Regions from separate parts of the Pseudomonas sp. NPDC089752 genome, predicted to be linked through region 1. Evidence: riboswitches for the same ligand, from Rfam matches in the RefSeq annotation. Region 1 holds a riboswitch; the other holds the start of a gene.
What was found. A riboswitch is a leader RNA that binds a small molecule or an ion and turns the genes downstream of it on or off. The one in region 1 is predicted to bind cobalamin.
Positions count from the first base shown of each region.

Region 2: another riboswitch for cobalamin. It lies ahead of ACIPZF_RS19405 (TonB-dependent receptor); the one in region 1 lies ahead of ACIPZF_RS22120 (CbtB-domain containing protein).

Region 1 is NZ_JBIVGP010000015.1:72,572-87,232, reverse strand. Features, by position in the region: gene ACIPZF_RS22150 (sigma 54-interacting transcriptional regulator) at 1-323, opposite strand, end outside; gene ACIPZF_RS22145 (hypothetical protein) at 667-933, shown strand; gene ACIPZF_RS22140 (VWA domain-containing protein) at 1,049-1,681, opposite strand; gene ACIPZF_RS22135 (ATP-binding protein) at 1,717-2,718, opposite strand; gene cobN (cobaltochelatase subunit CobN) at 2,720-6,481, opposite strand; gene cobW (cobalamin biosynthesis protein CobW) at 6,485-7,552, opposite strand; cobalamin riboswitch at 7,651-7,861, opposite strand; cobalamin riboswitch at 8,120-8,343, shown strand; gene ACIPZF_RS22120 (CbtB-domain containing protein) at 8,449-8,634, shown strand; gene ACIPZF_RS22115 (CbtA family protein) at 8,644-9,354, shown strand; gene ACIPZF_RS22110 (cobalamin biosynthesis protein) at 9,354-9,764, shown strand; gene cobM (precorrin-4 C(11)-methyltransferase) at 9,787-10,539, shown strand; gene ACIPZF_RS22100 (DUF1272 domain-containing protein) at 10,606-10,848, shown strand; gene ACIPZF_RS22095 (response regulator) at 11,069-11,683, shown strand; gene ACIPZF_RS22090 (transporter substrate-binding domain-containing protein) at 11,695-14,661, shown strand, end outside.
Region 2 is NZ_JBIVGP010000011.1:159,173-173,833, forward strand. Features, by position in the region: gene ACIPZF_RS19400 (DUF1624 domain-containing protein) at 1-353, opposite strand, end outside; gene ACIPZF_RS19405 (TonB-dependent receptor) at 555-2,681, opposite strand; cobalamin riboswitch at 2,792-2,998, opposite strand; gene ACIPZF_RS19410 (ABC transporter ATP-binding protein) at 3,044-4,192, opposite strand; gene ACIPZF_RS19415 (ABC transporter permease) at 4,212-5,021, opposite strand; gene ACIPZF_RS19420 (ABC transporter permease) at 5,028-5,945, opposite strand; gene ACIPZF_RS19425 (ABC transporter substrate-binding protein) at 5,942-6,967, opposite strand; gene ribBA (bifunctional 3,4-dihydroxy-2-butanone-4-phosphate synthase/GTP cyclohydrolase II) at 7,274-8,395, opposite strand; gene ACIPZF_RS19435 (DUF1330 domain-containing protein) at 8,474-8,767, shown strand; gene ACIPZF_RS19440 (pirin family protein) at 8,884-9,606, opposite strand; gene ACIPZF_RS19445 (alpha/beta hydrolase) at 9,662-10,681, opposite strand; gene ACIPZF_RS19450 (LysR family transcriptional regulator) at 10,828-11,712, shown strand; gene ACIPZF_RS19455 (hypothetical protein) at 11,727-12,128, shown strand; gene ACIPZF_RS19460 (MbtH family protein) at 12,240-12,461, shown strand; gene ACIPZF_RS19465 (thioesterase II family protein) at 12,458-13,177, shown strand; gene ACIPZF_RS19470 (hydrolase) at 13,235-13,786, shown strand; gene ACIPZF_RS19475 (DUF1615 domain-containing protein) at 13,813-14,661, shown strand, end outside.

The DNA.
Region 1 (14,661 bases):
GAAACGTCGAACGGCAGGGTATGGAAGTCGAAAAACCACTCACAGACAAAGTCACCGACGTTCTGCATCCGCAGTTGCTCACCATTGAGCACCGCGATCCATTCGGTATTGCTGCGTTTGATCATGTCCTTGACCGCATCCGGATGGCGCAGGTGCGACTCCTGCAAGCGCAGCAAGCCGATATCACAGCGATGCTCCAAGGCCAGGTCCAGGCTACAGCTGTGAACATCCCAGCCGGCACTTTCAAGGCCCGGCAGCAGACGGTGGCAATCGTCGCAGGGATCGACGATGAGCAAGCGGCGTAGGGAGGCGGTTTCGTGCATGACCGTTCCTTGGCGCCAAATTGTGGTTTTTTACGTGAAAACAGCAAGTTGCGGCGCCTGTTTAACAGTAGCAACGAACATGATGGCGCCCACTACCGTCTGTCTGCCCAATGCTGTCGCATTTCGGTGGGTCAGGAATTTTTGAATTCAATCAGCGTCACAGGCGGCGTGACGCAATAAAAAATCGTCTCGCCGCTAAAAATTTACAAAGGCTGTGTGACTTCACCCCTAACTTGGAGCATCAGTACAAATAACCCCGCGCTGCAGATCGCGATACCTTGAAGCGACGTTGCAGTAAAGCGGACTTGAATTTCGATGTTTGGGACCATAGAGAGACCGAACCATGAATGCACCGCTCCGTGTCAACGAAGCCTTGCTGATCGCCGACCACGCCTTCGAACCCTTCCAGTGCGTCGCCTGGGATGCGCCCAATGGTACCGGTGAGTTGAGCCTGGCAGTGATCGACCGGACCAGCACCCGTATCGGCAGCAAGCAAGTGTCCTCGCATATCTATTCCGACCCGGCACAATGGGCCAGTCTGATCGAGGAAGTGCGTGCCGAACTGTGCCAGAAAGGCTATGACCTGCAACCCTGGTCGATGCCCAAGTAATATCAATGACTGCCTGCAAGTGCGTGCCGAGCACGCACTTTTGCAACTTTTTCGTTGCCTTCATGGCAACTTTTCAATTGCGACATAGTGTCGCGGCAGTCATGGGCGACGTGACTCATTCCTTTACCTTGCATTGCTCAAGATGCTGGTAATCGGCCTGTAACGCGGTGGCCAATTGCCGCGCTCTGCCCAGGCGAACTGGCGCCAATTCCATGTCTATCAGCACTGTCGCGCAGGGCATGGGTTGCACGGCATTCCAGCGCTGCAAGCGGCCATCGGTAAACACCAGGCAACGCTGCAATTCATGTGGATGAGCCTTTTGCCGAGCATGCAACCAGCGCCTGGCTTGCTCCAGAGCAGCGATCAACGGTGTCCCGCCACCGGCACTCAAGGCTTGTAACCAAGGCTGCAGTGAAGCCGAGGCTTTCAGGCCATGACGTTGCCACTGCGGCGCTCCGCCACTGGCGGTCAGCAACGCCAGTCGAGCACGCTGTCGGTAGGCCTGGTCGAACAACTCGGCCAACACGCCTTTGCTCTGTGCCAGCGCCTGATGGCGACGGGTAGAAGCCGAGGCATCGACAATGACCAGCCACAATTCTGCGCTCTGAACCTGGCGCTGCTGCCAGCAAAGGTCCTGGCGCAGGCGCGGGCGCCCTTTGAGCAAGGTCGCAAGCCAGGCCACCCGCCCCGTTTGCGCCGCACGCGCACGGCCACGGCTGCCGCCAGACGCTTTACCGATAATGGGCATGGCATCCGCCACCTTGTTGCCGGGAGGGCGGATGCTCAGGGCTTTTTTGCCCAGTTCGGCACCTCGCGCCGGGCCCCACTGGCGACTGGCTGGGCGGGCAGCGCGCCCCAATCGCCCTGCCCGCCCTGACCCGGTTGATCCTGCCCGCCTGCCGGAGGTGGCGCCGAAGGCGGCTCGATGGCAGGTGAGTGACGACGGCGATGGCGCAGGGCGAACTCCGCCACCGCCTCGACATCACCCTCTTCGATGGCCTCGCCGCCGCGCCAGGCGCAGTGGGCACGCGCGGCACGCAACCAGACCAGGTCGGCACGCAAACCGTCGACCCCGGCGGCAAAGCAACGCTCGGTAATCCAGGCCAGGGCCTGATCATCCAGTGCAATCGCCGCCAGGGCCTGCCGGGCTGCCTGGCAGCGCCCCCGCAACTGCGCCTGAGCCTCGGCCCATTGTTCACAGAAGGCCTGCGGATCGGTGTCGAAGGCCAGACGACGTCGAATGATCTGCTGACGCGCAGCGGGTTCGGGCAAACCTTCGAGCACAACGTTCAGGCCAAAACGGTCGAGCAGTTGCGGGCGCAATTCGCCTTCTTCGGGGTTCATGGTGCCGATCAGGACGAAGCGCGCACTGTGTCGATGGGAAATGCCATCACGCTCGACGCGGTTGGTGCCGCTGGCAGCCACGTCCAGCAACAGATCGACCAATGTGTCGGGCAGCAGGTTGACTTCATCGACATACAGCACGCCACCATCGGCCTGAGCCAGTACGCCCGGTGAAAACTGCGCCTTGCCCTGCCCCAGCGCGGCATCGAGGTCGAGTGTGCCGACCAGACGTTCTTCGCTGGCGCCCAGCGGCAAGGTCACGAACGGCCCCTCGCCCAGCAGGTCGGCCAGGCCGCGAGCCAAGGTACTTTTGGCCATGCCACGCGGCCCCTCTATCAGGACCCCGCCGATCTTCGGATCGATGGCGGTCAGGCACAGGGCAAGCTTGAGCGCTTCGGCGCCGACCACGGCCGCCAGGGGAAACTGCACGGGTTCACTCATTTCAAGCCTGTTCCTCGCCGTCGAGCAATTGCTCTTCCAGGGCTTCGCGGTATTCGCCAGGGGCTTCCCAGAGGCCGCGCTGCTGGGCCTCGAGCAGACGCTCGGTGAGGTCACGCAAGGCCTCGGGGTTGTGCTCGCGCATGAAATTGCGAGTCGCCGGGTCGAGCACATAGGCATCGGCCAGCGACTGGTAATGATGGTCGTCGATCAGGTGCGTGGTCGCGTCGAAGGCGAACAGGTTGTCGACCGTAGCCGCCAGTTCGAACGCACCTTTATAGCCATGGCGCTTGGCGCCGTCGATCCACTTGGGGTTCAAGGCGCGGGCGCGGATGACGCGGTTAAGCTCTTCCTTCAGGGTGCGGATGCGTGGCCGGTCCACCTGGCTGTGATCGCCGTGATAACTGGCCACTGCGCTGCCCGACAAGGTCTCGGAGGCGGCCAGCATGCCCCCCTGGAACTGGTAATAGTCATTGGAGTCGAGCAGGTCGTGCTCGTGGTTGTCCTGATTCTGCAGGACCGCCTGCACTTGCCCCAGGCGCCGGGCGAACTGAGCCCGCGCCGGTGTGCCTTCGTCGCTGGCGCCATAGGCGTAGCCGCCATGGTTGAGGTACACCTCGGCCAGGTCATCACGGCTGTGCCACAGGCGACCATCAATGGCATTCTGCACCCCGGCACCATAGGCACCGGGCTTGGCCCCGAATACACGCCAACCGGCCTGGCGTGCAGCTTGTTCAGCCTCCACACCTTGCGCTTGCAGGGCTGCACGCTCGCTGCGCACCCGCGCGGCGAGTGGGTTGGCATCATCCGGTTCGTCCAGCGCCGCCACCGCCTGCACGGCCGCATCGAACAGGCGAATCAGGTTGCCGAAGGCATCGCGGAAGAAGCCCGATACCCTCAGGGTCACGTCCACCCGTGGGCGGTCGAGCAGGCTCAACGGCAGAATCTCGAAATCGTCGACGCGCTGGCTGCCGGTGGCCCACACTGGCCGCACACCCATCAGCGCCATGGCCTGGGCAATGTCGTCGCCGCCCGTGCGCATGGTCGCGGTGCCCCACACCGACAGGCCGAGCTGGCGCAAGTGATCGCCGTGGTCCTGCAGATGGCGTTCGAGGATCAGGTTGGCCGAGGCGAAACCCAGGCGCCAGGCTGTGGTGGTGGGCAAGTTGCGCACATCCACGGTATAGAAGTTGCGGCCGGTGGGCAGTACATCCAGGCGCCCACGGCTAGGTGCTCCGCTGGGGCCGGCCGGCACGAAGCGCCCGGCCAGGGCTGCAAGCAGCCCGTTGATTTCAGCCGCACCGCAAGCGTCCAGGTTGGGCGCTACCTGCTCCAGCAAGGCTTGCACCACCTCGTGTACTGGCTGCCAGTGGGTCTCGACGGGCAACTGAAGGGTACCGTTGAGCGCTTGCTCGATAATCTGCAGCGCCAGCAACTCAAGGCGCTCGCGGGTGTCACCGCAGGTGCGCCACGCGGCTTCGCTGATGGTTTGCAGCAGTGCAGGACGTGGGCCAGCCCAGGCCTGCCCGAGGTCGCAGTCCAACGGGTCGAAGCCCAGCGCCATGGCCTTGGCGAGCGAGCGCAGCAAGCTGGCATTGCCGCCGCGGCCATCGCCGCGTTCGACCCGCAGCAGGGCGAGCAAGGTGTCAATGCGCAAGCGCGCTTGTGGGGACTCGCCGAACACATGCAAACCGTCGCGAATCTGCGATTCCTTGAGGTCGCACAGGTAGGTATCCAGGCGCGGCAGCCACACGGCGGCATCATCCAACTGGCCTTCCAGCTGCAGTTCACGGTCGATGTGGTTGGCCTTCACCAGGTCAAGAATGTCGCCCTGCAGTTCCCGGGCGCGCCGTGGGTCGAGCATCTGCGCTTCGTAGAATTCATCGGCCAGTTGCTCCAGATGGCGCAGTGGCCCGTAGGTTTCGGCACGCGTCAGCGGCGGCATCAGATGGTCGATGATTACCGCTTGGGTGCGGCGCTTGGCCTGGGCCCCCTCGCCCGGGTCGTTGACGATGAACGGGTAGATATTCGGCAGCGGGCCCAGCAGCGCATCGGGCCAGCACTGGGCGGACAGGCCGACGCCCTTGCCGGGCAGCCATTCGAGGTTGCCGTGCTTGCCGACATGGATGACCGCATCGGCGGCGTAGGCATGGCGCAGCCAGAAATGGAACGCCAGGTAGCCATGTGGCGGCACCAGGTCCGGGTCGTGGTACACGGCACTGGGGTCCACTTGATAGCCACGCGCCGGCTGGATACCAACGAAGGTCAGGCCAAAACGCAGGCCGGCGACCATCAGACGGCCGCTGCGGTACATCGGGTCCTGCTCGGGCGGGCCCCAACGTTCCAGAACAGCCTGGCGGTTCGCTTCGGGCAGGCGGTCGAAGGCGGCCTGGTAATCCGCCATGCTCAGACTCTGCGCGCAGGGGCGCTGGTCGAGGTGTTCGAGATCGTTGGTGACACCGCCAAGCAGCTGATGAATCAGCTGCGTGCCGCTGCTGGGCAGTTCGGCCAGCGGGTAGCCTTCGGCTTGCAGGGCTTTGAGGATATTCAGAGCCGCCGCAGGGGTATCCAGCCCAACGCCGTTGCCGATGCGCCCATCACGGGTCGGGTAGTTGGCCAGCACCAGCGCCACGCGTTTCTGCCCATTGGGCAGGCGCGCCAGCTCGACCCAACGCCGTGCCAGTTCGGCGACGAAGTCCATGCGCTCGGGATGGGCGCGGTAGCAGACCACGTCGGACTGGCTGCGCTCACTGCGCCAGGCCATGTCCTTGAAGCTCACCGGGCGCGTGATGATGCGCCCATCCAGTTCTGGCAGGGCAATGTGCATGGCCAGGTCGCGGGCACCAAGGCCCTGCTCGCTGGCCTCCCAGCCGGGCTGGTTGTCCTGCGCGCAAATCGCCTGCAGCACCGGGATGTCGCGCCGGAACGGTCGCAGGTTGGGACATTCCGGGCTGGACAGGGCAAAGCCTGTCGTGTTGATCAGCACCTCGGCGCCTACTTCATCCAGCCAACCTTCAACCTGCTCCAGGCAGGCGCTTTCCTTGAGACTGGCGACGGCGATCGGCAACGGGTTGAGCCCAGCGGCCAGCAGCCGTTCGCAGAAAACGTCTATGAACGCGGTGTTGGCCGCCTGCAGGTGCGAGCGGTAGAACAGCAGCGGCGCCACCGGATGTTCCGGGTGCCACTGGGCGTACCAGTCCTCCAGGGCGGCTGCGGGGATGTGCGGATGGTAGACCGAGGTGCGTGGCAATGGCTGCGGCGCATCCCAGCTGTAATCGCGGCCCAGCCACTGATTGGCCAGGCACTTGAACAGGTTGACGGCATTGGCCTTGCCACCTTGGCGCAAGTAATGCCACAGGCGCTCGGCCGGCTCGCCCGTGACCGTGCCAAGGCCGGTCAGCTCGGGGTCGGGACGATCGTCACCGGGCACCAGGATCAACTGTACGCCGCGCGAGGCCAGTTCGACCAATTGCTCGACCCCATAGCGCCAGTAGCCGACGCCGCCGTGCAACGACACCAGGATCACCTTGGCATGGCGCAGGACCTCGTCGACGTACAAGTCGACCGAGGCGTGGTTTTGCACTTGCATGGGGTTGGCCAGGCGCAGGCTGGGGTAGTCATCCGGCAGTTGCTCGGCGGTTTCGGCGAGCAGGGCCAGGTGCGAATCGCCGCTGCAGAGGATCACCAGTTCGGCGGGCGTCTGGCCGAGGTCGGCGATGCTGTCGTCCGGCACGAAGCCGCCGGGCTGGGTCCGCAGCAGGTGCATGGGTCAGGCGCCCAGGGCTTGGCGCAGGCGCGCTTCCAGTTGCGCGGCATCGAGGTCCTGGCCAATCAGCACCAGGCGGGTGATGCGCGGCTCGTCGGCGCGCCAGGCGCGGTCGAAATGCTTGTCGAAGCGGGTGCCCACACCCTGTACCAGCAGGCGCATCGGCTTGCCGGGGATGGCCGCGAAGCCCTTGGCGCGCAGGATGCCGAACTCCACCACCAACTGGGTCAGCGCATCGAGCAACAGGGCTTCGTCAGCTTCAGGCAGGTCGATGGAAATGGAATCGAAGGCGTCATGGTCGTGATCGTCATGATCGTCGCCGTCGTGGTGCGAGTCATGGTGAGTACGGCGGCCATCGATGTGCGCCTCCGACTCGGCGCCCACGCCCAGCAGCACTTCCAGCGGCAAGCGCCCGCTGCTGGCTTCGATCACCTTGACCGCTGGCGGCAGTTCTTCAGCAACCTCAGCGCGTACTTTGGCCAGGCCCTCGGCGCCGATCAGGTCGGCTTTGTTCAGCACCACCAGGTCGGCGCTGGCCAACTGATCGGCGAACAATTCATGCAGGGGCGATTCATGGTCCAAGTTGGGGTCGAGCTTGCGCTGGGCATCGACCTGGTCCGGGTAGGCGGCGAAGGTGCCGGCGGCTACGGCTGGGCTGTCGACGACGGTAATGACCGCATCAACGGTGCAGGCGTTGCGGATTTCCGGCCACTGGAAAGCTTGCACCAGCGGTTTGGGCAGGGCCAGACCGCTGGTTTCGATGAGAATGTGATCAAGGTCGCTGCGGCGCGCCACCAGTTCGCGCATCACCGGGAAGAACTCTTCCTGCACGGTGCAGCACAGGCAGCCGTTGGCCAACTCATAGACGCGGCCGCTCGCCTCTTCCTCGGTGCAGCCGATGCTGCACTGCTTGAGGATTTCGCCGTCGATGCCGAGTTCGCCGAATTCGTTGACGATCACTGCGATGCGGCGGCCCTGGGCGTTGTCGAGCATGTGCCGGAGCAAGGTGGTCTTGCCCGAGCCGAGGAAGCCGGTGACGATGGTGACGGGGAGCTTGGCCAGTGTTTTCATGTCGCGTTGCCCTTGGCAGGATGGCGCGGGCATGCGGGACGAAAGCCGCGGGCCAGATGGCCGGGCTCGTTCGCCACCGGATCACCCCGCCCGGTTGAAAGTCGAAAACGTTGCGAGGCAGGTCTCCTGGCTTGCACCGTTCCGGCCCCTCTTTGAACAGGGCTGGCGGGATGACGCCTTCCCGCGTCTGGGCGCAGTGGCTGTGTCGATCCGTTTCGGTGCTTACAGTTGCGGGGGGCAGCCGCGGCTTGTACCGCGTTCCCGTCTTAGCTTCGGCGTGGCCGAAGAACCTCGAAGCGGCAAGGCTACGCGGGGGGGTGGGGATGGTCAACTCATGGCTTGAGATTTGTATTGGTCTGTAGATCGAGCGCCGCCCGCGGCGCATCGCGGATGAATCCGCTCCTACAGGCCACCACGGCCGCCGTTGCCACAAATGGCCGTGGGTAGACCGTAGGAGCGGATTCATCCGCGATGCGCCGCGCGGCGGCGCTCGATCTCAAGGGCAATACAAATCTCAAGCGAACACACCGCCCCCAACCAATTGACGCAAACCCTCCCCCGTGCTCTCCTTACACCTCGCGTTCAGGTGCCCCCACGGGGGTGAAACGGGAAACCGGTGCGTCGCAGGCCCCCACCAGGGCGCGACAAACCCGGTGCTGCCCCCGCAACGGTAAGCGAGTGAAACGTCTGGACCACTGTGCCACGCAGTACGGCATGGGAAGGTGACGCTTTATCAGGAGCCCTGCTCCTCCTCGCAAGCCCGGAGACCGGCCTGGCGTTCATGAACACCCCGCGGTGGGCGGGCGCTGTCGCATTCCCCTGGGCCTTGAGGTCCGGGGTTGTCGCGCTCGCCTGTGCCCCGTTGCCCATACAAAAGCAAAGCAGAGGAACGCGTCATGCCCATCACCAGCACCAAGCACGCTATCGCCACTCCCGTCACCCTCAGCCAGCGCGTGGTCATCGCCGCCGCCGCCAGCTTGCTGGGCCTGTGCCTGGTCTACTTCGCCGGTTTTTCGCACCTCGAAGCCGTGCACAATGCCGCGCATGACACCCGCCACAGCGCCGCCTTCCCCTGCCACTGAGACCGCCCCATGATCAAGCGTATTGCCCGCACCGCCGGGTTCAGCGGCCTGCTTGCAGCCTTGCTGCTTACCCTGTTGCAAAGTTTCTGGGTGGCTCCGTTGATTCTGCAGGCGGAAACCTACGAATCGGCGGCGCCTGCCGTCGAGCAGCACAGCCATGACGGTGAAGCAGCCGTTGCCCATGAACATGCCGCCGGGCATGAACACAGCGAAGAGGCCTGGTCGCCAGAAGACGGCTGGCAGCGCATCCTCTCCACCACCGGTGGCAATCTGGTCGTCGCCGTCGGCTTCGCACTGATACTCGCTGCCCTTTACAGCCTGCGCGAGCCTGGCCGCGTTGGCACCGGTGCGCTCTGGGGCCTGGCTGGCTTCGCCGTGTTCTGCCTGGCGCCCACGCTGGGCCTGCCGCCCGAGCTGCCCGGTACTGCCGCCGCCGACCTCGGCCTGCGTCAGAGTTGGTGGATCGGTACTGCTGCCAGCACAGCTGCCGGCCTGGCCCTGCTGGTATTTGCCCGGCACTGGCTGCTCAAGGCGCTGGGCGTGGTATTGCTGGTGATGCCCCATGTCATCGGCGCACCACAGCCCGAAGTTCACGCAAGTCTGGCCCCCGAAGCCCTGGAAACTCAGTTCAAGATCGCTTCGTGGCTGACCAATGCCGCCTTCTGGCTGGCCCTGGGGCTGCTCAGTGCCTGGCTGTATCGCCGCTCCAGCCAGGCGTGATGGCCAGCGAACAACCGCAGCTGGCGCTGTACGCCGGCTTCGGTTGCCGCCGGGGCTGCCCGGTGGACATTCTCGACACCCTGCTGCGCCAAGCACTGGACAACCATGGCCTGGCGCTGTCAGCCTTGCAGGGCATCGCCAGTATCGCCTTGAAAGCCGACGAGCCTGGCCTGCTACAACTCGCCAAACGTCACAACCTGCCATTGGTGATCTTCTACGCCAACCAGCTCCAGGCGTTCGAGCCCTTGCTCAGCCATCGCTCCGCGCAAGCCTTTGCCCACAGTGGCTGCTGGGGCGTTGCGGAGAGCACGGCGCTGGCGCTGGCGCAGCTCAATCACGGCAGTACCCAGCTGCGGGTGCCACGGCAAACGCTCGGCGCCGCTACCCTCGCCCTCGCCTGCGGCGAATAATCGCAACATCCAAGGATTTTTCATGACGGTCTACTTCATTGGCGCCGGCCCCGGTGACCCCGAGCTGATAACGGTCAAAGGGCAACGCCTGATCCGTCAATGCCCGGTGATCATCTATGCCGGCTCCTTGGTACCCGCCGCTGTACTCGAAGGCCACCAGGCCGAAACGCTCATCAACAGTGCTGAACTGCATCTGGAACAGATCATCGACGCCATGCGCACAGCGCATGCAAAAGGCCAGGACGTGGCCCGCGTGCACAGTGGCGACCCCAGCTTGTATGGAGCCATCGGCGAGCAGATCCGCCACCTGCGCGAGCTGGGTATCGACTACCAGATCATCCCTGGGGTGACGGCCACCGCTGCCAGCGCCGCCTTGCTGGGCTGCGAGCTGACCCTGCCCGAGGTGGCGCAGACCGTCATCCTCACCCGTTACGGCGACAGCTCACCGATGCCTGCCGGGGAACAACTGGGCGATCTTGCCCGGCATGGCAGCACCTTGGCCATCCACCTCGGGGTCAAGCACCTGGCACGCATCGTCGACGAACTCCTGCCCCATTACGGCAGCGGCTGCCCTGTGGCCGTGGTGCACCGCGCGACCTGGCCGGACCAGGACTGGGTGCGCGGCACCCTCGGCGACATCGTCGAGCAAGTCGCCGCCAAGGGCTTTCGTCGCACCGCCTTGATCCTCGTTGGCCACGTGTTGGGAGACGCGCCGTTCGCCGCATCCGCCCTGTATCGCGCCGGCCATGCACACCTCTATCGGCCAGCCGACTAACCGTTGCCAAGTGCCCAATGGCCGGAGCAGACTCCAGGTTCCTGACCACGGACTGGAGTCATGCCCATGCTGGCGCTACGCCCTAATTGCGAATGCTGCAATGCTGATCTGCCGGGCGATAGCCCTGATGCGCTGATCTGCTCGTTCGAATGCACGTTCTGCCGCCTTTGTGCCGAAACCCGCTTCCACGGCCGCTGCCCCAATTGTACCGGCCAGCTGCTGCAACGCCCCGCCCGCGTCGGCCAGGCGTTGCACAACAATCCCGCTTCTACTCAGCGCGTTCTGAAATCCCACACCGCCTGCAAGTAACCAATCATTGCAGATAACATCGAAGTCGATCCAAAGATGCCTGTTTTCAGGCATTTTTGTAGGATTTTTCAACAACGCCAACATCATTAGTCAACAGATCTATACTCGCCATTACCAAGGCGTCGGAATGGTCGTATCGTGCTGCGCTGCAGAAAGATCTTGCAGACGTATTCCTGATTAGCTCAGGGAATTGGCCCACATTCCGACAGGAGTTATCTTCATGACAACCGTGCTGATCGTCGACGACCACTCTACCGTTCGATTTGCCGTACGCATGCTGCTTGAGCGCGAGCGCTTTCAAGTCATTGGTGAAGTCGACAACGGTAGCGAAGTGGCTCAGGTAGCTCGCAAGCTGCAACCTGATGTGGTGGTCCTGGACATCGGCCTACCTGGACTGGACGGCATGGAAGTGATCAAGCGCCTGCAGCAGCTCGAACACGCCCCCAAGATCATGGTATTGACCGGCCAAGCCACCGACCTGTATGTACGTCGCTGCCTGGATGCCGGCATTGGCGCATTCGTCACCAAGAGTGAAGACCTCGACGCCCTGATTTTTGCGATCAAAGCCTTGGTCAAGGGGTACTCCACCTTTCCGCAAATGGCAGTCAACAGTAATACGCTGGACAGCGAGCCGACTCGGCTGGGCAGCCTGTCCAACCGGGAAATGGAAGTGCTTCGCCGGCTGTCCAACGGTGAAAACAACAAGCATATCGGCTCCCAGATGAACCTGAGCGCCAAGACCATCAGCACCTACCGAGGCCGCATCATGGACAAGCTCAAGACCGAGTCACTGGTGGAGATGGTCGATCTGGCCAAGCGCAACAACGTCAACTGAGCGCGATTGCCATGATTCACGCGCTGACAGGCCTGCTCCTGGCCATCGGCCTGGCCTGCTGCCCTGCCATGACCCTGGCCGATGCAGAACCACGTCAGTTGCTGGCGCGAGCCGTCAGTGCCGCCCCCCCTTTGCAGCTGGACGCTCAGGACCGGCAATGGCTGCAGCAGCGCAAGGTCTTGCTGCTGGGCAGTTCGCGCCCCGACTATCCGCCGTTCGAGATCAACATCAGCCCGGCCGACTATGAAGGCCTGAGCGCCGATTACGCCGGGCTGATCGCCGAGCAGCTGGGCATACCGGTTGAAGTCAGGCGCTTTACCAGCCGCCATGAAGCAATCGCCGCCCTGCGCGCGGGTAGCATCGACTTGTTGGGCAGTTCCAACGCATTCGAAGCCGCGGATGCTCAGCTGAGCCTCAGCCTGCCCTATGCCGACGACCTGCCAGTGATCGTCACCCGCGAAGGGCGCACTCTGAAACAGAACAAAGACCTGGCGGGCCTGCGCCTTGCCATGGTCGATCACTACCTGCCGGGCGAAACGGTCCGCAGGCTTTATCCCAAAGCACAGTTGAGCTTCTATCGCTCGACCCTCGCTGGCTTGGCAGCGGTCGAATTGGGCGAGGCGGACGCTTACCTGGGCGACGCCATCAGTACCGACTTCCTGATCGGCAAAAGCTACCAGGGCACGGTGAAGATCGACCATTTCTGCCAAGTCCCGGCAGCCACTTTCTCCTTTGCTCTAGCCAGGGACAATCCACGCCTGCGGCGCCTGATCGATGCGGCGCTGGGCAAAATCAACGACAGCGAGCGGCTAAGCATCCTGCGCCGCTGGACCAGCGGCAATACCAGCCTGCTTCTGGAACGCCACCTGTCCGCCCTGACCGCTGAAGAACAGGCCTGGATAGACAACCATCCCACTGTCAGCGTATTGATGGACCCCGCACTCGCGCCATTGACCTTCAACGATGCCCAGCAGCGCCCCAGCGGTATCACCATCGAGCTGCTCAAGCAGATCACCCTGCGTACAGGCTTGCAGTTCAAGCTGATCGAACGCAACGCCGTGCAGACCATGGTCGAACAGGTGGCCCGCAGCGAGGCGTACATGATCGGTGCGCTAGGTTATGGCGCCGAGCGCGCCAGGCACGTGCGCTACACCCGCCCCTATCTGGTCAGCCCCAGAGTACTGGTCACGCGCAGCCAGGCCACCTGGCCACTGCAGACCACAGGCATGGACGGGCAGCGCATCGCCCTGCTGCGCGGTTCGCCCCAGAGGGCCGATGTGCAACGCCAGTACCCGCTGGCCAAAATAATCGAAGTGAACAATCCGCTGGGGTTGATGGAGGCTGTGGCCAACGGTGATGCGGATGTCGCCTTCAGCAGCCACATCAATGCGACGTACTACATCAACCACGTCTTCCAGGGCCAGTTGCGCATTGCCAGCGTGCTGGGTGATGACCCAGCCATTGCCGCGTTCGCCGTCGCCCCCGACCAACCACAACTGCAGGCCATACTCGACAAGGCCCTGCTGAGCATCCCACCTGAAGAGTTGGACCAACTGATAAACCGTTGGCGTACCAGCACCCTGGTCAGTGACAGCCCTTGGCGCAATTACCGCACGCTGGCGCTGCAAGTACTGGTACTGGCCGCGTTACTGCTGGCTGGCGTGGTGTTCTGGAACAGCTACTTGCGTAAGCTGATCCACCAGCGCACCGAAGCCCAGCACGCACTGCAAGCGCAGCTGGCGCTCAGCCGCGGCTTGCTCGAGCAACTGCGCCAGGCCAAAGACGATGCCGAGCAAGCCAGCCAGACCAAGAGCACGTTCCTGGCGACCATGAGCCACGAGATCCGCACCCCCATGAATGCCGTGATCGGCCTGCTCGAAATGGCATTGGAAGATAGCCGGGACGGTCGCAGCGATACCCTGGCGCTGCAGACCGCGCACGATTGCGCCGTGGGCCTGCTGGGGCTGATCGGCGATATTCTGGATATCTCGCGCGTGGAGTCCGGTCACATGACACTGCAGCCGGTGGTCACCGACCTGGTAGAGCTGGTCCGCGGCACCATGAGAGTGTTCGAAGGCAACGCTCGCACCAAAGGCTTGCGCCTGCAGAGCGAGCTGCCAGACGGCCCTGTCTGGGTACTGGCAGACCCTACGCGTCTGAAGCAGATCCTCTCCAACTTGCTCAGCAACGCCATCAAGTTCACTGACCAGGGCGAGGTCCAGATCGACCTGCTGCTCAAGCCCGCCACGACTGGCAATCGTGTTCAGGTGGAACTGAACGTGCGCGACACCGGTATCGGCATCGGCCTTGAGGACCAGGCGAGGCTGTTCAGTGCCTTCGCCCAGGCTGATGGCCCCCGGGCACGCCAGGGCGCTGGACTGGGCCTGGTGATCAGCCGCACCCTGACCGAATTGATGGGCGGCACCCTGAGCCTGCAAAGCGTCGAAGAAGTGGGTACCAAGGTGCTGGTCCAACTGGTTCTGCCCGTCGGTGCAGCCCCCGTGCCCGTCGAAGCTGCCTCGCCGCTCCAGGAAAGCACCAGCAAGCCGCTGAATATACTGGTAGTCGACGATTACCCGGCCAACCTGCTGCTATTGGAAAAACAATTGAGCAGTCTGGGCCATCAGGTAACCCTGGCCGAAAACGGCCAAACGGCGCTGGAGCTGTGGCAAGCCGCAAAGTTCGACCTGGTCATCACCGACTGCAGCATGCCGGTGATGGATGGCCATGAGTTGACCCGCAGAATCCGCCAACTGGAGCGTGCGGGCTCACTGCCCGCTTGCAGGGTGCTTGGTGTCACCGCCAACGCTCAGGCCGAGGAGCGTGCCCGGTGCCTCGCCAGTGGCATGGACGACTGCCTGTTCAAGCCGATTGGCCTGCGGACACTCAACGCCCACGTGCCACACGCGAGCCCTGAGCAGAAGCCATTGAAGCCGGTAAGCGATTTCAACCTGAGTGAATTGCGCCACCTGACCCAG
Region 2 (14,661 bases), on a different contig from region 1:
GGCAGCTGGAAGGTCCAGGCGAAGTTGACCAGGGTGAGCTCCAGCACCACCAGGAACAGGCCGCGCTTGAACAGGAACGCCGAAACATCGCTGCGGCCCTGGTACTTCTCGCCGTACAGCCAGGCCGACAGGCCCGTGAGCAGCACGAACACCGGCGCGCACAGGTGGGCCAGGGTGCGGCTGGCGAACAGCGTCGGGTCGGTGGCGTCGATGGTCATCGGGTCGCTGACCTGGCGGTGGAGGAAGAACGTCTCGCGGACGTGGTCGAGCAGCATGAAGAGGATTACCAGACCGCGTAGGGCGTCGATGCTCTGTAGGCGCTGGGTGAGCAGGGTGGGGGTGGCGCTTGTCATGGAGAGTCGCAGGCAGGAATGAATGTCAAATGAAACGTTATCTTATAACTATTTCATTTGAGTAGAAAGGTGTTTTTGTGTTGTTCATACCGGCCCTTTCGCGGGCAAGCCCGCTCCCACAGGTGCATCACTGATCGCGAGACAGCGGAGATCCTGTGGGAGCGGGCTTGCCCGCGAAGAGGCCGGTAAAGCCGACTCACATCAGAAGCTGTAATCCACCGTCGCAAAGTACGACCGCGGCACACCCATGATCCACTGCGTACCACTGAACGCCGACGCCACATACTCCCGGTCGAACAGGTTGTTCACCTGCAACCCCAAGCGCACATCCGGCAGCACCTGCCAGCCGATATTGGCATCGACCACGGTATACCCCGGCGCGCTCTGGGTGTTGGCCGTGTTGGCATAACGCTCGTCCACATAGCGCGCGCCAATACCGGCCTCGACCTGCTGGCCGAAGCCCTTGCTTAGCCACAGGTTGGCAGTGCGCCGTGGCACGTTAGCCGGGCGGTTGCCGGCGCGGTCCTGGGGCACGCCGCCGACCAGCTCGTCGAAGTCATCGTACTTGGCGCGCACCAGCGAGGCATTGGCTGACACTTGCCACTGCTGCGGCAAGGCCAGCTCCAGGGTCGCCTCCAGGCCATCGGAAGTCTGCTGCCCGGCCTGCTGTTTTTCATGGGTCAGCGGGTCATCCACCAGCAGCTTTTTCTTGACGATGTGGAAGGCGGCCAGTGTCCACTCGCCTCGACCGTCCCAGAAGCGCTGCTTGAGGCCCAGTTCGGTCTGCTTCGACTCGGTCAGGTCGTAGTTCATCTGCGTCGGGCTGAGGCTGACCAGGTTGTTCACCCCGTCCTCGCTCGTTGAGTACTGGCCGTACAGCGACAGGTTGTCGGTGGCGGCGAACACCAGCCCGGCGCGCCAGTTGCCGCCGTTCAGGCTGCGGTCGCTGCGGGTATCGTTGGTGAGATTGTCGCGGTCGATGTGGTTCTGGTCGCGCCGCACGCCGGTCACCAACGACAGGCGCTCGGTCAGTTGCAGGCGGTTCTCGGCGAACAGGGCGAAGGTGTGGGTGGTGGACAGGGTTTGCGGACGGGTCGGCGAGTCGCTGTGGAAGTACCCCGGCGCCGGCTGCCACGGGTCGATGTAGTCGCCGCCCACATCGTTGTACGGCGAGTTGCTGTCGACGTTGAAGCGCACCTTGTTGTACTCGGCGCCGACCACGGTCTTGCTCGCCAGGCCGAACAGCGAATGGTCGAAGGTGAAAGTCTGGCGGTCGCCGATCTGTTCCTGGTTGTGCTTGATCTCCAGGTAGCTCTGGCGCAGCAGCTGCTCACGGTCGGCGTCCCAGCTGTAGTCCTCGGCGTTGCGCCAGTGGCGGCGGCTCTTGATGTAGTAGAGCTGGTTGCTGGCGCTGAGCTGGTCGTTGATCGTCCAACCGGTGGTGAAGCGGGTCCACTCGTCGTGGTAGCGCTGCTGGTCATTCTGGATGTTGTAGTTCTTCTTGCGCAGGCTGCTGCGGTAGTGGCCGTCGATCAGCGGCGTGCCGTAGTAGTTGGCGGGCTCGGCGTCGCCACGCTCATGGGCCAGGGTGAAGCTCAGGTCGTCGCTGGCGTCGAAACGCAGCGCGGCGCTGAGGGCCAGGCTGCGCGAGTCGGTGCGGTCGACCCAGCCGTTGCCGGCCTGCTGGTTGAGGGTCAGGCGGTAGCTCAGGCGCTCGCTGAGGCTGCCGCCGCTGTCCAGGCCCAGTTGCTGGCGGTCCCAGGAGCCGTAGCCCAGGCGCACGTGGTTGCGGATGTCGCCGCTGAAGGGCTTCTTCGGGATCACGTTGATGACCGCACCGGTGGCGCCTTCGCCATACAGCACCGAGGCTGGGCCGCGGATCACATCGATGCGCTCGACCATCCACGGGTCGACCGGAAAGGTCTGGGTGCCGGCACCGGTATACAGGCGTGCGCCGTCGAACAGCGTCATCACCGAGCCGTGGCCGGTAAAGCCACGGGCCGACAAGCCGGTGCCGCCATCGCCGGGGCTGCCGACGAAGGTGATGCCCGGCGAGCGGGTCACGGCGTCCTGCACGGTAAGGTTGTTGCGTTGCTGGATCTCTTCGGCGGTGATGTTGCTGGTGCTGGCCGGGGTTTCCAGGGCGCTGAGGTTCAGCCGTGAGCCGGCCTGGGTCGGCGTGGCAAGGTCGACGTGCTGCTCATCGTGGGTGTCGGTGATGGCCGTGGAGGGTAGTGCCAGGACGGCGTTGTCGTGGTCATCGGCCAGGGCTGGCAGGGCGACGGCCAGGCAGGCCGCCAGCGGGTGAAGCTTGAAGAAACGGGACATGTCTTTCCACTGACTGCAGGAATGAATGGATCCCGGTGGAAAACACGCAAAGGCACAACCGCGCACGCAGGCGCGCACGCAGATACCGGCCTGCGCCCGCCCACCGCGGGTTGCCAAGTGAAGCTTCAGGCCGGTCTCCGGGCTTGCGAGGGTCATGACGCCTTCACCTTCCCATGCATGCGCACAGTGGTGTGTCGAAGGCCTCACTCGCTTACCGTTGCGGGGGCAGCGCCGGACTTGTCGTGGACCACGACGCACCGGCTTCCCGTTTCACCCTGCGCACGGCGGCGCAGGACACCTGAAACTGGCGCGCATCTGACCACTGGTCGGGGCGCGCGTCAATCATTTACCTGCCGTGGTGATCAGTGCGCCCCGGCCGACTTGCTCAGGTCGCTTTCGGCCCATTCGGTGTAGATGCAGGCATCGGCCACCGCCCAGCGCACCTTCACGGTATCGCCCGGTTGCATTGGCATGCCAGCAGCCGACAGCGCCTTCACCGTCAGTTCGGTGCCGCCCGGGGTCATCACATGGCAGGTCTGGCTTTCGCCGAGGAACAGTACTTCGCCGACTTTTGCATCGACCTCGTTCCAGCCTGCGGGCAACGGTTCGCGCGCAGCCTGCTCGGTGGTCAGGGCCAGGGCCTTTTCCGGACGCACCATGATCAGCGCATCCTGCCCGGCCGCCAGGCCAGGGGTCAGGCGGATCGCCACCGGTTGGCCTTCGAAACTGCCTGCACCATGGCTGCTGGCCTTGATACGCAGGAAGTTCGAGTTGCCCAGGAATGAGGCGACGAAGGCGTTCGGTGGGTTCTGGTACAGATCGTAACCGGTGCCCAGGCCGACGATCTTGCCGTGGCTGAAGATCGCGATGCGCTGGGACAGGCGCATGGCTTCTTCCTGGTCGTGGGTCACGTAGACGATGGTGATGCCCAGCCGGCGGTGCAGCTGGCGCAGTTCGTCCTGCAGGTCTTCGCGCAGTTTCTTGTCCAGTGCGCCGAGCGGCTCGTCCATCAGCAGGATGCGCGGCTCGTACACCAGCGCACGGGCAATCGCCACGCGCTGCTGTTGGCCACCGGACATCTGCGAGGGCTTGCGATGGGCGAATTTCTCCAGTTGCACCAGCTTGAGCATGGCGTCGACCCGCTTGTTGATCTCGGCAGCGCCGAGCTTGCGGATGGCCAACGGGAAGGCGATGTTGTCGCGCACGTTCAGGTGCGGGAACAGCGAGTAGCGCTGGAACACCATGCCGATGTCACGCTTGTGCGGTGGCACGTTCACCAGCGACTGGCCGTCGACCAGGATCTCGCCGCTGCTGGGCGTTTCGAAACCGGCCAGCATCGACAGGGTGGTGGACTTGCCCGAGCCGCTGGAGCCAAGGAAAGTGAGGAACTCGCCGTCCTGGATCTCAAGGTCGAGGTTGTCCACGGCGGTGAAGTCGCCGTAATGCTTGTTCAGGCCGCGCAGGCTGACCAGGGTCTTGTTGTGCGCGTTGTCTTTGATCACTGCACTCATTGTTGTTTTCTCCGCGCAATCAAGCGTTGACTTCGGTGCGCCGGCGCAAGGCGGCGGCGATGACCATGACCAACAGCGACAGGCCGATCAGCAGCGTCGAGGCGACGGCGATCACCGGGCTCAGGTCCTGGCGCAAGGTGGTCCACATTTTCACGGGCAGGGTCTGCAGATCGGGGCTGGCCATCATCACGCTGAGCACCACTTCGTCCCACGACACCAGGAAGGCGAACAGACCGCCGGCGATCATCCCCGGGCGAATCGCCGGGAAGGTCACCTTGAAGATCGCCTGCAGGCGCGAGGCCCCGCAAATCACGGCGGCATCTTCGATCGACTGGTCGAACAGTTTCAGCGAGTTGATGATCGAGATGATGGTGAAGGGCAGGGCGACGATCACATGGCTGACCACGAAGGCGAACAGCGTGCCGGTGTAGCCCAGCTTGAGGAACAGTGCGTACACCGCCACGGCGATAATCACCAGCGGCACGATCATCGGCATGGTGAACAGCCCGTAGAGCATCTCGCGGCCGGGGAAACGGCCACGCACCAGGGCAAATGCGGTAGGCAGGCCCAGCAGCACGGCGGCGATGGTCGTCAGCACAGCCACCTTGAGGCTGGCCAGCGCAGCATCCATCCACTCCGGGTTGGCGAAGAACTGCACATACCACTTGAAGGTCCAGCCCGGAGGCGGGAACACCAGCCACTGCGACGAGCCGAACGACAGCAGGATGATGAACACCACCGGCAGCAGCAGGAACGCCGCGATGACCCCGGTGGTCAGGTACAGGCCCGTGCGCAGCGGGCGGCCCATGGCATTGGGAGACAGAAGCATGGCGGATTACCTCGCGTTGCCGACCGGGGATTCCGGCTGCAGCTTCAGGTACAGGTAGAAGAGCACCAGGGTGATCACCACCAGCAGTGCGGCGGCGGCGCTGGCCAGGCCCCAGTTGAGGAACGACTGCACCTGCTGGATGATGAATTCGGGCAGCATCATGTTCTGCGCACCGCCGAGCAGGGCGGGGGTGACGTAGTAACCGAGCGACATCACGAACACCATCAGCGCGCCGGAGAACAGGCCCGAGCGGCACAGTGGCAGGAACACCTTCCAGAAGTTGGTCCAGGGGCTGGCGCCGCAGATCGAGCCGGCCTGCAGCACCATCGGGTCGATGGCGTGCATGGTCGCCTGCAGCGGCAGCACGATGAACGGGATCATGATGTAGCTCATGCCGATCACCACGCCGGTCAGGTTGTGCACCATTTCCAGCGGCGCATCGATGATGCCCATGGCCATCAACGCCTTGTTGATCACCCCCGAGCTCTGCAGCAGTACCAGCCACGAGTAGGTGCGCGCCAGCAGGCTGGTCCACATCGACAGCAGCACGATGTTCAGCAACCAGCGGCCCCAGCCGTTGGGCACCAAGGTGATCGCCCAGGCCAGCGGGAAGCCCAGCAGCACGCTGATCAGGGTGACCACGCCGGCCACCGAGAAGGTGTTGAACAGCACCCGTGCATAGGCCGAGTTGGCGAACAGCTGCTCGTAGTTGCCCAGCCCCGGCACGGGTTCCAGCACCCCGCGCAGCAGCAGGCCGATCAGCGGGGCGAAGAAGAACAGGCCAAGGAACAGCAAGGCCGGCAGCAGGTTACGGCTGCCTTTCCAGCGCCGGCTCATGGGTTCGCGCCGGGGTGCGGTTTGCGGGGCGCCGGTGCCCGTGGGGGCACCTTGCGCATTGTGCAGGGCGTTGATGGCGACTTTCATTTGACCAACCACTCATTCCAGCGCGCAGCGATGGCTTGGCCGTTCTTGGCCCAGTAGGCGAAGTCCAGCGTGACCTGGTCCTGGGCGTAGGCGGTCGGCAGGTTCTGCGCCAGGTCCTTGTCGAGCTTGGCGACGCTGTCGACGTTGACCGGGGCGTAGGCGGTCTTGTTGGCGAACTCGGCCTGGCCCTCGGCGCTGCTGGCGTTGGCCAGGAACTTCATGGCCGCGTCCTTGTTCTTGGCGCCTTTGGGGATGACCAGGAAGTCGGCCATGACCAGATTCTGCTTCCAGCTCACGCCCACCGGCGCGCCGTCTTGCTGCAGGGCGTAGACGCGGCCGTTCCAGAACTGCCCAAGCGAGGCTTCACCGGAGGCCAGCAGTTGCTGCGACTGAGCGCCACCGCCCCACCAGACGATGTCCTTCTTGATGGTGTCGAGCTTCTTGAAGGCGCGGTCCAGGTCCAGCGGGTAGAGCTTGTCGGGCGCGACGCCGTCGGCCAGCAGGGCCAGCTCCAGCACGCCGGGGCTTGGCCATTTGTACAGGGCGCGTTTGCCGGGGTAGGTCTTGGTGTCGAACAGCGCGGTCCAGTCCACCGGCTTGTTGGCGCCGAGCTTGCCTTCGTTGTAGCCGAGCACGAACGAGAAGAAGAACGAGCCGACGCCGTGGTCGCTGACGAAGCGTGGGTCGATCTTGTCGCGTTTGATCTGGTTGAAATCGAGGGGTTCGAGCAGGCCTTCGCTGGCGGCACGCAGGGCGAAATCGGCTTCCACGTCGACCACGTCCCATTGCACGTTGCCGCTCTCGACCATGGCCTTGAGCTTGCCGTAGTCGGTCGGGCCGTCCTGGACGACTTTGATGTCGGTCGATTTGCTGAAGGGTACGGCCCATGCCTCTTTCTGGGCGTCCTGGGTGGTCCCACCCCAGCTGACGAAATTCAGGCTGTCGGCGGCCTGCACGGCCTGACATGCCAGGGTCAGCAGGCTGGCGGACAGCACTGCGGTTACACGTTTGCTCAACAGCATGGTTACGCCCTCGTTGCTTTTGTTATTCGAGGCGGGGCTTTTGGGTGCGCCCGCCAACAGTATTCGGGGAGCAGCTAAAACAAAGTGTCAGTGGCCGTTTTGAGTGTAGGCGGCGGCCTGCGATTTTAAGGTCTACGGGATATCATATTATGGTATTCCAAGCTTTTGGCAAGAGGATAAGGCGACCGGCCATCACTAATCTCTCGACCCTGCTTGGCACACTGTGGGAGCGGGCTTGCCCCGCGAAGGCGTCGGTGGATTCACTGCCGCCTTCGCGGGGCAAGCCCGTTCCCACAAGTGCCCGCTTCAGCTCAACATCCCGGGCTCGAACGGGATGCTTTGCACCACCTCCAGCTCATATCCCGCCAACCCCGCATACTTGAGCGGCGGCCCCAGGTGACGCAGCTTGCCCACGCCCAGGTCTTGAAGAATCTGCGCGCCGGTACCGACCTCCGAGTACACCTTCGACTGCCCGCGCTGGTAAGGCCGCACGGGCTGAGTCAGCTGCGGCACCCGCTCCAGCAGTGCCTGAGACGATTCGTGGTTGGCCAAAATGACCACCACCCCGGCGCCTTCCTCGGCAACCCGCTGCAGCGCCGCCCACAGCGTCCAGTTGGCCGGCCCGGCATATTCAGCGCCGACCAGGTCGCGCAGGGGGTCGATCACATGCACGCGCACCAGGGTGGGGTGCTCGCGGCGGATATCGCCCATGACCATGGCCATGTGCACACCGCCTTCGATACGGTCCTCATAGGTGACCAGGCGGAAGCTGCCATGCACCGTCGGCAGCTCGCGTTCGCCGATGCGCTTGATGGTCTGCTCGGTGCTCAGGCGATAGTGGATCAGGTCGGCGATGGTGCCGATCTTGATGCCGTGGGCGGCGGCGAACACTTCCAGGTCCGGGCGGCGGGCCATGGTGCCGTCGTCGTTGAGCACCTCGACGATCACCGAGGCTGGGGCGAAACCGGCCAGGCGCGCCAGATCGCAACCCGCTTCGGTGTGGCCGGCGCGGGTCAGCACACCGCCTTCGCGGGCGCGCAGGGGGAAGATATGGCCTGGCTGTACCAGGTCTTCGGGGCGCGCGTCAGCCGCCATCGCCGCCGCCACGGTGCGCGCCCGGTCGGCAGCGGAAATGCCGGTGGTGACGCCAGTGGCGGCCTCGATCGACACGGTGAAGGCGGTGCTGAACACGCTGCCGTTGGCCGGTACCATCTGCTCCAGGCCCAGGCGCTGACAGTGCTCGTCTGTCAGGGTCAGGCAGATCAGGCCGCGCGCTTCGCGGGCCATGAAGTTGATGGCCTGGGCGTCACAGCGCTCGGCGGCGATCAGCAGGTCGCCTTCGTTTTCCCGATCTTCGTCGTCCACCAACAGGACCATCTTGCCTTGCCGGTAGTCCTCGAGGAGTTCTTCGATGCTGTTGAAGGCCATGTTGCACGCTCACTGTGATGGGGTGATTATTATGGTATACCATCATACATAAATAATTCGGCAACAGGAGAGCAGCGGATGAAAGCGTATTGGATCGCCCACGTCGACGTGACCGACCCGGAGCAATATCAGCAGTACACCCAGCGGGCGCCTGCTGCCTTCGTGGCATTTGGCGGGCGCTTACTGGCGCGGGGCGGAAGGAGCGAGGCGATGGAGGGGCGGCCGACGCCGCAACGCAGCGTGGTGATCGAGTTCGAATCGTATGAGCAGGCGGTGGCCTGCTATCGGTCCGATCTGTACCAGGAGGCGTGCAGCCATCGCCAGGGTGTGGCGAAGGCTGAGGTCATCATTGTTGAAGGGTTCGAGCCCTGAGCTGATCAATACCGGCCCTTTCGCGGGGCAAGCCCGCTCCCACAGGATCTCCACTTGCTCGAAGGCTGTGGTGAACCTGTGGGAGCGGGCTTGCCCCGCGAAGGGGCCAGTCCTGCTTATGGCATCCCCGGCAACTCATGCGGCCGCAGATCAAACACCAGCACCTCCGCATCCAAGCCATTGCTCAACTCCAGAAGCTGCTCCTGCCGCACCCGCACACCATCACCCTCATTCAGCACCTGCCCATTGAGCTCGATACTGCCCCGCGCCACATGCACATAACCGTGGCGGTTCTCCGGCAAGGTCAGCCTCGCCCGCTCCGCGCCGTCGAACAGCCCGGCGTACACCCGCGCGTTCTGCCGTACCTGCAACGACCCCTCAGCGCCATCCGGGGAAATGATCAGCCGCAACTTGCCACGCTTCTCCTCGGCACGGAAGTGCTGCTGCTGATAACGCGGCGTAGCGCCCTTCACGTTAGGCACGATCCAGATCTGCAGAAAATGCACCGGCTGCGCCTGGCTGTGGTTGAACTCGCTGTGCGCCACACCGTGTCCGGCACTCATCAGTTGCACCTCGCCAGGGCGGATCACCGAGCCTGTGCCCAGGGTGTCCTTGTGCTCCAGCGCGCCTTCGAGCACGTAGGAGAAGATTTCCATGTCCCGGTGCGGGTGTTCGCCGAAGCCCTTGCCGGCGATGACCCGGTCGTCGTTGATTACCAGCAGGTCGGAGAAACCCTGCTCGTCGGGGTTGCGGTAATGGCCGAAGGAAAAGGTGTGGAAGGATTTCAGCCAGCCGTGGAAGGCCAGGCCGCGATCTTGGGCGTTACGAACAGTGAGCATGACGGATCTCCCGAGCCGGCAGGGCATCTGAGCCCTGCCATACAGTTGGAAAAGGTTACTGAAGGTGCACTTTCAGTTCAGTGCCTGCTTGACGCAGGGCCGTTTGCACTTCCGGCACTTGGTGGAGAGGGTTCAGCAACCCATAGTCATGGATCATTCCGTTGTAGCGCACTGACGTTACCTTTACGCCAGCCGCATTCAGCTTGCGTGCATACGCTTCACCCTCGTCCCGCAGCACATCAAACTCGGCGGTCTGTACCAGCGCCGGAGGCAGGCCCTTGAGCTGTTCACTGCTGGCGCGCAGCGGCGAGGCGTAGATCTGTTCCCGTGCCTTGGCATCGGTGGTGTAGTTGTCCCAGAACCACTTCATCATGCCAGTGGTGAGGAAGTGCCCCTCGGCGAACTGTTTGTACGATCCGGTCTCGAAGCTGGCATCGGTCACAGGCCACAGCAGCAGCTGGAAACGCAGCTTCGGCGTGCCGGCTTCTTTGGCTTTAAGTGCGACCACCGCCGCCATGTTGCCGCCGACGCTGTTGCCGGCCACGGCCAGGCGCTTGCCGTCCACGCCGATTTCCTTGCCATGCTCGGCCACCCAGCGGGTCGCGGCGTAGGCCTGGTTGATCGCGGTGGGGTAGTGCGCTTCGGGCGATGGCGTGTAGTCCACGTAGACCGCCACCGCGCCGGAGCCCACCACCAGATCGCGGATCAGCCGCTGATGCGTCGGGAAGTCGCCCAGCACCCAGCCGCCGCCGTGGAAGAACATGAACACCGGCAACTCACCTTTGACGTTGGCTGGGCGCACCACCTGCAGCTTGATCGACTGGCCTTCGGCCTGGATGGTGCGTTCCTTCACCTCGATGCCGGACAGGTCGACCTTGACCGAGGCCTGAGCACCGGTCAGCACGGCGCGGGCGTCTTTCGGGCTGAGCTGTTCCAAAGGTTTGCCGCCGCCTTTTTCCAGGGCTTCGAGGAAGGCCTGGGTGTGCTGTTCGACGCCTGGGCTGCCAGCGGCGAAGGCGCTGGACACGGACAGGGCGAGGAGGGAGGCGGTGAGGGTCTTGTGGACAATGTTCATGAGCGAATCCTTTTCTGTGCAAGTGTGGGTAATGGGCGTCTTGCCTGGCCTTCAGGGCCATCGCTGCGACCTGTGTGTAGATTAAGCAGATGCACTGGCGGGAAAAAGCGGCTATAAAGCGTTTGACTGTCACCAAGAGCGAGACAATGAACCCGTACGAAGACATGCGCATCTTTGCCCAGGTCATGGAAGCCGGTAGTTTCACCGCCGCCGCCGACCGCCTGGGCATGTCCAAGCAATCGGTCAGCCGGCGCCTGATGCAGCTCGAAGAGCGCCTCGGGGTGCGCCTGCTCAACCGCTCCACGCGGCGCCTGGACGCCACGCCGCTGGGCCAGCATTACTATCAGTCGGCGCTGCGCCTGCTGGGCGAGGTGCATCAGGTAGAGCATGACATCAGCGGCCAGACCCAGGCGTTGCGCGGAACCTTGCGCCTGAGTGCGCCACTGTCGTTCGCCATATCGCACCTGGGCTGCCTGTTGACCGAGTTCCTGCACCTGCATCCGCAGGTGGATGTGGAGGTGGACCTCAGCGACCGCGCCGTGGACCTGATCGGCGAAGGCTATGACCTGGCCCTGCGCATTGGTGCGCTGGAGGATTCCAGCTTGATCGCGCGGCGGATTGCCAGCGTCGAACGGGTGTATTGCGCCAGCCCTGGGTATCTTGAGGCGCGTGGTGTGCCGCAGCGCCCAGACGCACTGGCAGAGCATGACTGCCTGCCCTATGGGCATTCTCGGCAGGTGCAGTGGCAGTTCAAGAACGGCAACAAGGTGCAGGCCATTGCGGTGACCGGGCGGATGCGCGCCAACAATGGCGAGCTGCTGCGTGATGCGGCGATTGCCGGAATGGGGGTGACCTACCTGCCGACCTTCATAGTAGGCCAGGCGCTGGCAGATGGACGCTTGGTGACGGTGCTGCAGGATTGGACGCCTGCAGCGCTACAGCTGTCGGCGGTGTACCCCCAGCATCGACAAGTGGCCAGGCCGGTGCAGGGTTTTGTCGAATTTCTGCGCGAGCGCTTGGGCCAGCTCTGACTTATGCTTAGCCCATGAGCACAGCACCTTCTCTGCGCCAGCCTTGCCCACCTGGCGCCTGTGACTGCGGCCGCGAACGGCTGGCTGAGCATCCACCAGCGGCGCAGCGAATCCTCTTGCTTACCCGTCAGGAGGAAAAGCGCCTGCTCGAACGTCTGGAAAATCTCAAAGATCTGGAGGATCTGCAGCGTCTGCAAACAAGGATGTACGAGAACCTCGGCATCCGCGTGCACATCGCACCCGGTCACAACGAGGTGCGCACCATGCGTGGTATCGTCATCGAACTCGATGTCCAGCCAGGCTTGTGCCGCAAGACCCGGCAAGCGATTCCGGCGGCCATCCGGCGGGGGCTGGAACGCAATCCGCACGTGGCATTCCGCCTGCTGGATACCCATGACTTGCTGAGGGATGCCTGACGGCTGGGCACACGCGCAATCGCCCCTAATTTTTCCGAAGCTGCCAACGTCTATTTGAAAGCCGCCCTGCGCCATGGGCGTAACGGCATACCTCATTCAAGGAGACAGGCAATGACTTCCGTTTTCGACCGCGACGATATCCAGTTCCAGGTAGTGGTCAACCACGAAGAGCAATATTCCATCTGGCCCGACTACAAGGCGATTCCCAACGGCTGGCGCGCTGTGGGCAAGAGCGGCCTGAAGAAGGACTGCCTGGCATACATCGATGAGGTCTGGACCGACATGCGCCCGCTCAGCCTGCGTCAGAAGATGGCCGACGCTGCCGCACAGTGACCGCGCTCAATCTGCTGTGCCTGCCGTATTCCGGGGCCAGCGCCATGGTCTACAGCCGCTGGCGGCGCAAGCTGCCAGCCTGGCTGCAGGTTCGTCCGGTCGAGTTGCCCGGGCGCGGCGCGCGCATGGGCGAGCCGCTGCAGACCGACATGCAGGCCCTGGCTCGGCAACTGGCGGAAGAGCAGCGCCACGCAGCCACTACGCCGTATGCATTGCTGGGCCATAGCCTGGGCGCGCTGCTGGCCTTCGAGCTCGCCCACGAGTTGCAGGCGCTGGGCTGCCCGCCACCGCTGGCGCTGTTTGCCTGTGGTACCGCAGCGCCTACCCGGCGTGAAGACTATGACGGCAAGAACTGGCGCGACCCCAAGACCGACGACGAGCTGAAGCTTGAGTTGCGCGAGCTCAACGGCACCCCGGAAGAGGTGCTGGCCAATGAAGAGCTGATGAGTCTGACGTTGCCGATTCTGCGTGCCGACTTCCTGCTGTGTGGCCGTTATGCCTATCGCCAACGGCCAGCCTTGGCGTGCCCGCTGCACGTGTTCGGGGGCGAAGACGACCGGGCCAACGAGGGGCAGTTGTTGGCCTGGGGCAAGGAAACCCAGGACGCGTTCACCTTGCGCATGTTCCCTGGCAGCCACTTCTTCATCCATGAGCAGGAGGACCGCGTCCTCGCTGCACTGGCAGAGTCGCTGGAGCCACATCGGCTCTGCGCCTGATTGACGTCACCGCTTGCCTGGGGGAGGCTAGGCCTTTCCCCAGGCAAGAGGCAGACCATGCTGATCGATCCTCACAAGGCCACGCTGCTGGCCGTCGACATCCAGGAAAAACTCATAGGTGCAATGAGCGACCCCGAGGGCACCCGCGCCCGTGCGCGCTGGTTGCTGGCCGCCAGTGCCGAACTGGAGCTGCCGGTGGTGATCTCCGAACAATATCCCAAAGGCTTGGGCCATACCCTGCCTGAACTGATCGCTGCGGCACCGGCGGCCGAGGTGGTGGAAAAGAACCATTTCTCCTGCGTGGCGGCCCGGTGCCTGCCTGCGAGCCTGTTGGCCCGCGAGCAGGTGATCGTCTGCGGCATGGAAACCCACGTCTGCGTGTTGCAGACTGTGCTCGGCCTGCTGGGCCTGGGCAAGCAGGTGTTCGTGGTCGAAGATGCCTGCGACAGCCGTACCCCGGCGAACAAGGCAGCAGGGCTTGCGCGCATGCGCCAGGCCGGTGCGCAAATCGTCACCCGAGAGATGGTCCTGTTCGAATTGATGGGCAGCGCCAGCCATCCACTGTTCCGCCATATCAGCAAGACCTACCTGGTCGGTGACCAACCCTGAACGGTCGGCTACTGGCGACCGGGCTGATGGCCCTGGCACTGTTGCAGGGTTGCGCCGGGCGTCGCGAGGAAGAGCCCGAAGCCGATCCCGCCCAGGTGCGCGCCCAGCTCATGCGCCTGCTGCCGGCCCAGGCCAAGGACCGCGCGGGTTGGGCTAAAGATATCCAGGTGGCGTTCGAAGCCCAGCGCATCACGCCAAGCAAGAGCAACCTGTGTGCGGTGCTGGCGGTGACCGAGCAGGAGTCGACCTTCAATGCCGACCCGCAGGTGCCCAATCTGGGGCGCATCGCCCGCGCCGAGATCGACCGTCGCGCGGCTGGCCTGCATGTTCCGCACCTGCTGGTCGACGGGGCGCTGAATACGCCATCGGGCAACGGCCAGACTTACCAGCATCGGCTGCTCGCGGTGCGCAGCGAAAAGCAGCTGAGCGCGCTGTATGACGAGTTCATCGACCGCCTGCCGCTGGGCAAGACCTTGCTCGGCGGGTTCAACCCGGTGCACACCGGTGGTCCCATGCAGGTCAGCGTCGAGTTTGCCGAGCAACATGCCAAGGACTACCCCTACACCTACGACGGCACAATTCGCCAGGAAGTGTTCAGCCGCCGGGGTGGCATGTACTTCGGCATTGGCCATCTGTTGGGCTACCCCGCGCATTACGAGCGCCAGCTCTACCGTTTTGCTGACTTCAACGCCGGTTGGTACGCCAGCCGTAATGCCGCGTTCCAGGCTGCTTTGAGCGAGGTAACGGGGGTGGCGTTGGCGCTCGATGGCGATCTGATCGCCCCTGGCGCGATCATGCCCGGCGCTACCGAACAGGCGGCGCGCAAGTTAGGGGTGAAGCTGGGGCTGCGCAACCCGCAGATCCGCAGCCAGCTG